Regions from separate parts of the Guptibacillus hwajinpoensis genome, predicted to be linked through region 1. Evidence: riboswitches for the same ligand, from Rfam matches in the RefSeq annotation. Region 1 holds a riboswitch; the other holds the start of a gene.
The links. A riboswitch is a leader RNA that binds a small molecule or an ion and turns the genes downstream of it on or off. The one in region 1 is predicted to bind S-adenosylmethionine.
Positions count from the first base shown of each region.

Region 2: another riboswitch for S-adenosylmethionine. It lies ahead of metE (5-methyltetrahydropteroyltriglutamate--homocysteine S-methyltransferase); the one in region 1 lies ahead of ABFG93_RS14320 (MetQ/NlpA family ABC transporter substrate-binding protein).

Region 1 is NZ_CP156674.1:2,747,197-2,752,598, reverse strand. It holds gene ABFG93_RS14325 (methionine ABC transporter ATP-binding protein) at 1-637, opposite strand, end outside; gene ABFG93_RS14320 (MetQ/NlpA family ABC transporter substrate-binding protein) at 659-1,465, opposite strand; SAM riboswitch class I at 1,635-1,743, opposite strand; gene ABFG93_RS14315 (alpha/beta hydrolase family protein) at 1,845-2,762, opposite strand; gene ABFG93_RS14310 (TolB family protein) at 2,812-3,366, opposite strand; gene ABFG93_RS14305 (TolB family protein) at 3,332-3,862, opposite strand; gene ABFG93_RS14300 (BH0509 family protein) at 4,201-4,347, shown strand; gene ABFG93_RS14295 (nucleotidyltransferase family protein) at 4,422-5,402, opposite strand, start outside.
Region 2 is NZ_CP156674.1:950,329-955,730, forward strand. It holds gene metE (5-methyltetrahydropteroyltriglutamate--homocysteine S-methyltransferase) at 1-1,329, opposite strand, end outside; cobalamin riboswitch at 1,464-1,643, opposite strand; SAM riboswitch class I at 1,705-1,810, opposite strand; gene ABFG93_RS04880 (DHA2 family efflux MFS transporter permease subunit) at 1,868-3,316, opposite strand; gene ABFG93_RS04885 (TetR/AcrR family transcriptional regulator) at 3,358-3,978, opposite strand; gene ABFG93_RS04890 (helix-turn-helix domain-containing protein) at 4,341-4,538, opposite strand; gene ABFG93_RS04895 (SulP family inorganic anion transporter) at 4,895-5,402, shown strand, end outside.

The DNA.
Region 1 (5,402 bases):
CGGCTACTTCATGGCAAATCTTTTGCACAACATGCATCTCATGTGTAATGAGCAGAATTGTAATCCCGAAGTCGCTGTTGATCTGCTCTAATAAGGAGAGGATCGATTCTGTTGTATCAGGGTCAAGTGCACTCGTTGCTTCATCACAAAGAAGCACTTCAGGCTCATGTGCTAGAGCTCGCGCAATGGCTACTCTCTGTTTCTGACCACCGGAGAGCTGGGCAGGATAAGCATCACGCTTATCCGATAGCCCAACAATCTCCAGGTATTTCGTTACCCTTGACTCAATTTCTTTTTTTGGAACGCCCGTCAGTTTAAGGGGGACGGCGATATTTTGATAGACCGTCCCTGTTTTTAATAGATTAAAAGATTGAAAAATCATCCCTATCCGCTGCCGCGTTTTCTGAAGCTTTCCTGTTGATAATGAAGTGAGTTCTACATCATTAATAAACACTCGGCCCTCAGTGGGGCGTTCGAGAAGATTCACCATGCGCACAAGAGTACTTTTCCCCGCTCCACTATAGCCAATGACGCCATAAATGCTGCCTTTCTTGACTGTTAACGAAACATCATCCACTGCTTTCGTAACAGTATGACCACTCTTATATGTCTTCGTAATGTTTTCTAATCGAATCATCTTGTTCGCTCCCTCCACTGATTACCAGGATGCTACGACAGAACCGTTAAATTCATCCTCGATAAACTGCTTCACTTCATCAGATTGATAATATTCCACAAGCTTCTGAATTCGCTCGCTATCCTTATTTTCCGTTTGCGTTGCAATAACATTGACCCACGGTGAATCCTCTGGCTCCATCACAAGGGAGTCCTCAGTAGGTACTCGTCCACTTTCCATCGCAAAATTCGTATTAATAGCTGCAATAGCTAGCTCACCTAGCTGTCTCGGAATCTGTGAAGCTTCAAGTGGGACAAACTCCAGATTATGAGGGTTTTTTTCAATGTCTTTAATAGTAGCCTTGACTCCAACTCCGTCTTTGAGTTCAATAATGCCGGCTTCCTCAAATAGCATTAGTGCTCTCGGTTCTCCAGTAGAATGGTTCGGCAAACCAACTTTATCTCCATCCTGCAACTCATCCAGACTGTCGTATTTATCGGAATAAATGCCCATTGGGAAATTAATCGTTGTTGCCACTTTTGAAAGTTCCAGACCACGTTCTTTCACAAAGTCATTTAGATAAGGCTCATGTTGAAAAACATTCGCGTCAATTTCCCCTTCATCAAGTGCTGTGTTCGGCATTACATAGTCATTAAACGCGATCACTTCAATCTCAAAACCATCTTCCGCCGCAACTTCCTTCACTTTGTTCATCACATCTTCATGTGGACCTGCTGTTACACCAACCTTTAGAGGACCTTCCTCCGCATCACCCGAAGCCTCGCCCCCCGAACAGCCAGCTAAAATAACTAAAATAAGTGCACCCAGTAAATAAAATGATTTCTTCATTCTCCATTCCCCTCTCTTTTATATAACTATTTAAAGCGTTCTAGCACTAAAATCCCAAAGCGTAAAAGAACCTCGGCTTTAAACAAGTCCCCCTCTCAAATAAAAAACTCCCCCTGTAACGTACAGAGAGAGTTGAGTGATTTAGAATAATCATTCATGCTTGAACTCCCTCTCATCTTTCAAACGATCACTCGTTTGCTGGAATTAGCACCTTTCTCACGAACTGAGATGGTTGCCGGGCGTCATAGGGCCAGTCCCTCTGCCACTCTTGATAAGAGTTTTCAATATTATTTAACTATTTAAAATAGTATAGTACCTTTTGTGTAGCGCGTCAAGTACCGAGTGCCTGTCACCACCCGCTATTTGTCGAAGAATGTCATCATTCTTCTTTAACACTAGCTAAGTTATCTTCAAACCATCCTGCAAGATGCTTTAATCTTTCCACTCTCAATTCGGGATGACCACTTCGAGAAAGGTTATGATCTGAATCAGGAAACCTCACAAACGTCGTCTTCTTCCCACGGTGCTTTAGGGCGATGTATAATTGCTCGCTCTGTTCAATTGGGCAGCGGTAATCTTTCTCACTATGAAGAATAAGAAGCGGTGTTTGAATCCGGTCAACATACTTCAATGGCGAATGTTCCCAGAGTTTTTCTGGATCTTCATCAAGATCACTTCCTACCTCCCACTTCGTGAAAAAGTAGCCGATGTCACTTACGCCATAGAAGCTCTGCCAGTTGGAAATAGAACGTTGCGTCACAGCGGCTTTGAAACGATCGGTTTTCCCAACAATCCAGTTTGTCATAAACCCGCCGTAACTACCTCCTGTCACAAAAACCCTCTCTTTATCAAGAAAGCTCTTTTCACTAAGAACAGCCTCCACACCTGCCATTAGATCCTCATAATCTCCACCACCATAGTCACCACGGCACCCGTTTACGAAGTCCTGTCCATACCCATGACTACCTCTAGGATTCGTATACAAAATAGCAAATCCCTTCGCTGCAAGAAGCTGAAATTCATGCACGAATGAATTCCCATACATCATGTGAGGTCCGCCATGAATTTCGAGAATCATAGGATAGCTTTTCTCTTCCTCAAATCCGATCGGCTTCATAAGCCATCCCTGAATCTCCCACCCATCCTTTCCAGTGTATGTAAACGATTCTGGTGTTGAGAGTGACTGACTTTGAAAAAGTTTACGATTACTCTCTGATAAACGGCATTCTTTCACTTGATCTCCACCAAAGGTAAACGTATAAATGTCTCCTACATTCATCGGGTCACTAATCACCACAGCCGCTTCGTCCGTGGCTGCCAGGTAGTGAAACGCGTAGTGGTGCCTGTCACCCCCCCGCTATTTGTCGAATGGTGCGATCTACTCCTATAAAGTAAATGCCGTTATTGCCGCGTTCACTTGCTTGGAAGTAAAGGCCTGTCCCATCCGAATTCCACATCGCACCAGGTGACGCACCTCCCCAGTGCATGTCTGAAATTAATACATCTGTACATTCAAGGTCATATGCCTCAGTAAGGCACCTAAAAGCTCCTGAAGATAAATCAACTGTCCAGACTTTATTTAAGGTTGCACCTTCATGCTGAAAATCATGACCAATAAAGGAAAGAGAACTTCCATCTGGTGACCAGTTTGGAGCCGTAAAGCTTCCTCCTTTTGTGTTCAATTGCTCTGGCTCACCTCCTTCCTCCAATCGATGAACAAGTAAATCAGATCGCATATAGGAACCCGGCTCTTCATAGCGACTTCTCTCATACGCAACCCTTTTGCCATCAGGTGACCAGCTTAGATTAGAATGATCATAAGGAGCATCTGTGAGCCATTTAACCTTACCGGTTCTGGACGTAAAGTCAACGAGCACAAATCTGCACATGGGTGCCATCAAGAAAACCTTTCCCATCCGCCTTGTACTGCAGATCGTTCACTACTAAAGGTTTACGCCCTTCGGTTTTCTCATCTTCGCCATCTCCATCACTACTCAACACCAGGAGCGACGTGCCATCGGGCTTCCAAATTGGCTTACCAGACACTCCACGAACGAGTTCTGTCAACTGCCTTGCTTCTCCACCATCAGTCGAAATCAACCAGACCTGATTTTCTCCTGAGCGATCTGAAACAAATGCGATCGTTTTCCCATCTGGTGACCAGCGTGGGGAATGATCTCTATGCTTGCCAGAAGCAGCTGTCCAATCATGCTTAATCTCCGTGTTTCGGTTCATAATGACTAGATTTGAAGCATACTCCTTTTTATCTGTGATCACTTTTTTCACATACACAATATAAATCCCATCAGGTGAAAATTGGGGATCTCCGAGAAATGTTAGATCATAAAGAGAGCTCTCGTTCATAATTGCCTTTTCCTGTTCCATTTCAGCTTCCATCCTTCACACTTCCTTCCTACTCTTTTTAGTTCCATTGCATAACTTAAACTCCTGCATATATAAAAAGAGTTAACCTGTCCCTAAATAGTACAAGCTGATTATTCCTGTATCTCATTCTTTTAATCAATCACACCTCCAGAAAGCGAACACCAGTTCCTGTTTTTTGATTTTTCCGCTGAACCTCCGCTCACTTTCATAACAAAATCACATCAGTTATATACGATACATCTCAAAATGGTATTTGAATCATCTCATTGTGAGATGTATAATAAAATTAACAAATTGAAAGCGGTTACCGAATCGGAAAACTACCGCTTAAAATACAGGGAGGATTTACAATGAGCCAGCAAGCACGAAACCAATTTATTGATCTTTTGTGCGACAGAACAACAATGAACAGGGAAGAAGTTCTAAGAATGTCTGATGCGGAAGTAGAATATTTTCACTGGCTCTACTTTGATGACTCACCAGCGGACTTGATGTAAGATAAATAGAAAAGAGCGCCGGATGCAAGATCAAACTTTGATCTTGCATCCGGCGCTCTTTGTTTAAGTAAGCTTCATTTCTTATTAGCTGGAATTAGCTCCTTCACTCCAGTATATAAGCCAATAACCCTATGTTTAGAATTATCATAGCTTAGCAGATGATAATCAACAAAATTTAAATACTTTAAAACACCGTTTGTATTCCTTGAAATAAAATAACGGTTTTGTCGTTCATACGGAAAACACCTTATTTTTCTCATGAAAGGAAAATCCTGATATAAGATTGAGAGTGTACGAACGACTCTAGTCCAGGTCTGGTGACCCTTTGCATCTTGCTTCAAACGAGTAAAATCAATACTCTCGTCACTTACAAATAGCAATTGCATAAGATCAACATAGCTCTTAATTGAATCCAAATTATGTCGCCACGCATGTAGACACATCATATAGAATGTGTGATAGAAAGATAGTTCATAAACATATTCATACCCCTCCATTAAAGTAGCTTCTTCCCAGAACTCTGCTATATCAAAGTTTGATGTTTTCCCTTTTATCACATCCCAGTGAATTTCTACACAGAGCGGAATCGGAGATCCGAGTAATTCTTTGCTAAAACTACAATGGAAATGGCCAGGCAAGTTTTCGTCCTCGAGAACAAACCCTAATTCTTTAACACAAGCGATGGCTTTATGAATTTCGGAAACATTGACTAATAAATCGATATCTGAAGTAGGCCTGGCACCTATATGTCCGAAGTACCTTTCTGAAAAACAAACACCTTTTAATGGAATGGCCTCAATCCCCTCTTGTTCAAATGCTCTAAATATCTCTTCTGCTTGATGCTTAATAAATATATTTTTGAACAGGGTTTGAGTATATCCTTCTTTTAGAAACCCTTGAAAGAAAAGAGGGGTTTTATCCAAATGTCCTCGATCCTTTAATAAAGTATAAAGTTGAGGATAGATACAAGTTAGTTGGTCACTATTCATCATTTTCTCATAATACAAATCATCTTTAGGTAAAACTGTCTTTTTTTGATAAATAGTTTGTAGAAG
Region 2 (5,402 bases), 1.8 Mb from region 1:
TACTTCCTTCGTTTGTGGAAAGCTACCGATCGTTGTTGTCGGTAAGAATGGAATCTCAAGTGACTTTTTCTGCAGCTCATAACGAACGTGAAATGGCGCTTTCCGCTTTATGTCTTCAGAAGATTGACTTGATTCTTGAGCTACATCGTCATTTCGATAGGAAGATTGATTCAACTGTTGTACTGCATAAACACTTGATGAGATTTCCTGCCGTATCGCTTCTTTTCCTTCCTTAACTCCCATTGCAAGCAAAACAACTTCCTGGAGTTTTTCATCTGCAAATGAAAGAGCATTGAGCAATACATCAGGGATTTTATTCTCATTTTTTAAGGTAACAGGAACATGTAATAAGCTTGAAGACGGCTGAACAATGAGCCGATCCAATTCAATTTCATTGGTCAGTTCCGATAACACATCGATCTTTTGATCAAGATTGGATCTCCATACATTTCGCCCATCCACGACGCCTGCTGCTAGCACCTTATCTAAAGGAAACCCTTTTTCCTTAATCGCCTTCAAATTTTCACCGCGGTCATGAACGAAATCAAAACCAATCCCCTGAACCGGAAGCTGTATAACGTCATCGTAGTGTGTGACACTTTCAAAATAGGTTTGGAGAAGTACATGTAAGTTTGGAGCTGATTGATGCAACACTTCGTATACCTCTTTATATAAACTACGAACTTCATCTGAAACTGTTGTTACTAGAGCTGGTTCATCGATCTGTATCCACCTTACTCCTTCATTTTCTAATTCCTTAAAGACCTGTTCATATAATGGCAAGAATTTATGAATGACCTCTCTGGTTTGTTCTGGTTCATATCCCTTTGATAAGAGAACGAAGCTTATTGGACCAAGTAGGACTGGCTTCCCTTCAATTCCAAGCTCCTGTTTCGCTTCCCTATAAAACTCAAGCGGACGATTTTGCACAAGTAAAGGTTTACAGTCATTGAGCTCAGGCACGATATAGTGATAATTCGTGTTATACCATTTCGTCATTTCTGAAGCTGATGCTCCCTTTGTACCTCGCGCAATGTCAAAATAGGTGTGAAGAGACACTCGTCCACCGTCATAATCAAAACGTGTTGGGACAATTCCAAACATAACCGCGGTATCAAGGACATGATCGTACAAGCTAAAGTCACCGACCGGAATCAAATCAATCCCTTTTTCCTGCTGTTTTCTCAAATAAGAGAGACGAAGTTGTTTTGCTTCACGATGAAACGTCTCTTCTGATAAATCCCCTCCCCAAAAATGTTCAAGCAGCTTCTTCCATTCACGATTTTCTCCTATTCTTGGATAGCCCATAGATGAACTTTTCACAGTCATTTCCATCTTCCTTTCATAATAAAAGTCTCTTACCGTGAACACTAGATAACAAAAAAATCCCCCTTACGGAAAGGGAGATTTAGTCACACGCTGAACTGCCTATGATTCATCACCTCCTCTATTAACCCGTAGAGTACATGTGCAGACATAAGGCAGGTCTCCTGGCTCAGGTTCAACGCTTCTTACCCCTTCCCATAGATCACAGTGGTTAGTAAGTCGCTCCCCTTCACAGTGGCGGGACCGCGCCGGAATTACACCGGACTTCCCTTTTAAGCCGTGACATCAGTCACAGCACCATATGCTGAAAGTATTCAATTAAGTAATTTAATAAAAAAACTCTTCCCAGTGTAAAAGGAAGAGTTTGATACGGCCTCTTCCTCATCTTGCAGAAATAACTCTGCAGGAATTGGCACCGTTCAAACATACGCTTGATGGTTGCCGGGCTTCATCGGGCCTTTCCCTCTGCCTCTCTTGATAAGGAATTCTATTAAATTAGTATTCATTGTACATGACGTAGATTGAATTGAAAAGACTTTTCTTATTTTTCAGTAATAGCCTGTTGTGCTTTCAATGGTTCTTCTGTCTCTTTTCCAGCGGCGGGCTTTTTAATAAAGAACGCTAACACGAGTCCTACAATCGCCGAGATTCCAGCTACAATAAAGGAGACATTTACACCATGAACAAGACCTTCAACACCACGACCAGGCTGTGCTGCCTGAGACATCACCGTTACAAGCAGTGCAGTCCCCACCGCGCCAGATACCTGGCGCATCGTATTGTTCATCGCAGTTCCGTGTGGAATTAAATGAGCAGGAAGCTGATTGAGTCCTGCGGTCGTAACTGGCATCATCACCATTGCAACCCCGAACATTCTGACAGCATTGACCACTGCTAGATAAGTGAATGATGTTTGCGGCGTTAAATTCGTGAACATAAAGGTTGTAACTGTTACGATGACAAGCCCAATGATTGCGAGCCATCGTGCCCCGAACTTATCAAAGATCCGTCCTGTAATAGGGTTCATAAAGCCCATAATAAGAGCCCCGGGTAACAGCATTAACCCTGACTCAAATGCAGTGAATCCAAGCATATTCTGCATAAGGAGCGGAAGGACAGTTGCTGCTCCAATCATTGCAATAAACACTACCATGCCAAGAACCGTCGTTAAGGTAAAAACTTTGTATTGAAATACCCTAAACTGCAGAATTGGCTGAGTTAATTTTAATTGCCTCAAGATGAACCAGCATAACGAAATTGCACCAACGATCATCGCAATGATGACCTGCTCACTACCCCATCCATTCGTACCTGCACTACTAAATCCATAAAGCAATCCACCGAAGCCTAAGGAAGATAAGACAATCGATAAAATATCCAACTTCGGATTCGTTTTCTCTGTGACATTTTTCAAGATGAGATATGCAAGGATAAAATCAACTATGACGATGGGCAAAATAACATAAAACAGGCTTCTCCATGGGTATTGTTCAACAAGCCATCCTGATAGGGTTGGACCGATAGCTGGAGCAAATGAAATTACAAGTCCAAACATCCCCATAGCTGTTCCTCTTTTTTCAACAGGAAAGATCAAGAATAGGATGGTTTGCATAAGTGGAATAATAATCCCTGCGCCTGATGCTTGAATAATACGTCCAAGCATTAAGATTGCGAAATTAGGAGCAATCGCACAGATTAATGTTCCCCCAGCAAATAACCCCATTGCTGTTAGAAACAGTGTTCTCGTCGTAAACTTCCCAATTAGAAAAGCAGTAATGGGGATCATAACTCCATTAACAAGCATAAAGATTGAGGTTAGCCACTGAGCTGTACTTGCATCAAGGTCCAGATCAACCATAATATGCGGCAATGCCGTCGCTAGTAGCGTCTGATTTAATATAGCAGCGAACGCGCCAGAAATTAACACAAGCAAAAGTGGCACTTTATTGAAAGACCCAATCCCCTGTGATGTTTGATTGTTTTCGCTCATATTTTTCCTTCTTTCTTTAAGTTATCCTTTTTTTCGCGACATCAATTTGTACCTCGAATGAGCCCAGATTTCAGCAGATTTAATTCAATGCGATATTTTATCATGGCGTCTTCGATTGTTAAATCGTTTGAAATACTGTAAATGAGGTTATGAAACGTTACGGCTTTCAAGATTTGCATCACATGAAACACTTCTTTTTTATCAGTAATATTAAGAAGTGTTGTATCTAATAAATCATAAACGTCATTGAATCGATCATTTAATGCTTCCTCTGTTAAATATTTAGAAAACGTGTTCTCAATCTTATAGTTCATATTTAGGAGGACATTCCGAATAAAATCCCTCTGACCGGTATCTTCTGAGTATTCTAGAACGGATAGAAAAATCTCAGCGATCGCTTCGAATGGATCACCATTAAATTTCTTTAAGTTCAAAATAAAATTCTTGTGACGTTCTTTCGCATGCTCATTTAATAAATAAAAGAAAGCATCTTCTTTGTCTTCGAAATATTGATAAAAACTACCTCTTGGTATACCAGCAGTTTTGAGGATATTTGAAATGGAAGCATCATATAACGACACCCTTGAAAACTCTTTTTTAGCGGCATTAATCAGTGTTTGCTTCTTTTCTTCCTTCAAATTAAAAAACGTTTGTTTCGGCATCTCTTATCACCCACTCGATTATTTATGACACGGTGTCATAATGAACAAATCCTACTATATGTGACACGGTGTCATAAGTCAACCAACTCGTACTAGATCGAGAAATATTTTACGCGCCTAACTAGTCTTGCCTTCACCATTTTGGAAAATATCAGTGGAAATAAAGTTCTGCAGAAGTTGTACTTATGATGAGGAGAAATATCAGTAGAGGGGAAACATCTTTTCTGGAGCATTAGGACCTAATTGTTTTCCTGTTTAAGTTTCGTAAATGAAATAAAAGGAGGATGATCTTTGTATAATTTTCATAGAAAAGAGCACTATTCGCTTCGAATAGCGCTCTTTATTGTAACCTTTTGGCCAACTCATATTCGTTCGCCATTTTTAAGCTTCTTTATTAATTCCGTTAGATCTGACTTTTGAACACGCCAGTGACTTCCAATTTTAAATGCAGGGATTTTCCCGTCCTGAACTAATTTATATGTGGTCATCTCGCTGATTTGAAAGTATTTTGCTACTTGAGAGATCGTCATAATATCATGATGCTCGTTATCCTGACTCATCGTATCGCTCCTTATAAATCTGTCTTCTTATTCTAACAAAGTTCCTCTTACCGTGAACCAAACTTCATGAAAAAGATAACTCATTATAACAAATTATAGCAAATTATAATAAATTCTATTAAATTACCACTTAGAACCAACAAAATGAACGATATGATATTAAAATTACTAAAATCAAAATTGAAGTATACAAAAGAAAATAATCGTAATTAAAAGAAAAACTACTATGATATACGCTTACATAACCATTTTCATTTTCATAGATTTCATGCTAAACTTCATCATGTTGCTAACGGACCCGACTTTTATGAGAGTTAAAAGTCATAACTACAATCAAAAAAGAAAGAGGTGCAACATTGAACTTATCTACAATAAAAGAAAATTGGTTTGGTAATGTAAAAAACGATACGCTTGCTGGTATTGTCGTCGCACTTGCTCTAATTCCAGAAGCCATTGCCTTCTCTATTATTGCTGGTGTTGATCCGATGGTCGGATTGTACGCGAGTTTTTGTATCGCGGTTGTGATTGCATTCGTTGGTGGTAGACCTGGAATGATATCAGCAGCTACAGGAGCGATGGCGCTCCTGATGGTCACACTAGTTGCCGATCACGGCTTACAATACTTGCTTGCTGCCACCATTTTAACAGGTGTGATTCAATACCTGCTTGGGGTGTTTAAATTAGCCCGATTCATGAAATTCATTCCTCGATCTGTAATGGTAGGCTTTGTGAATGCACTGGGGATTCTTATTTTCACATCCCAGCTTCCACACTTTGTCGGTGAATCGTGGGGTATGTACGCGATGGTTGCAGGTGCACTTGCGATCATTTATATCATTCCACGCTTTACAAAAGCTGTACCTT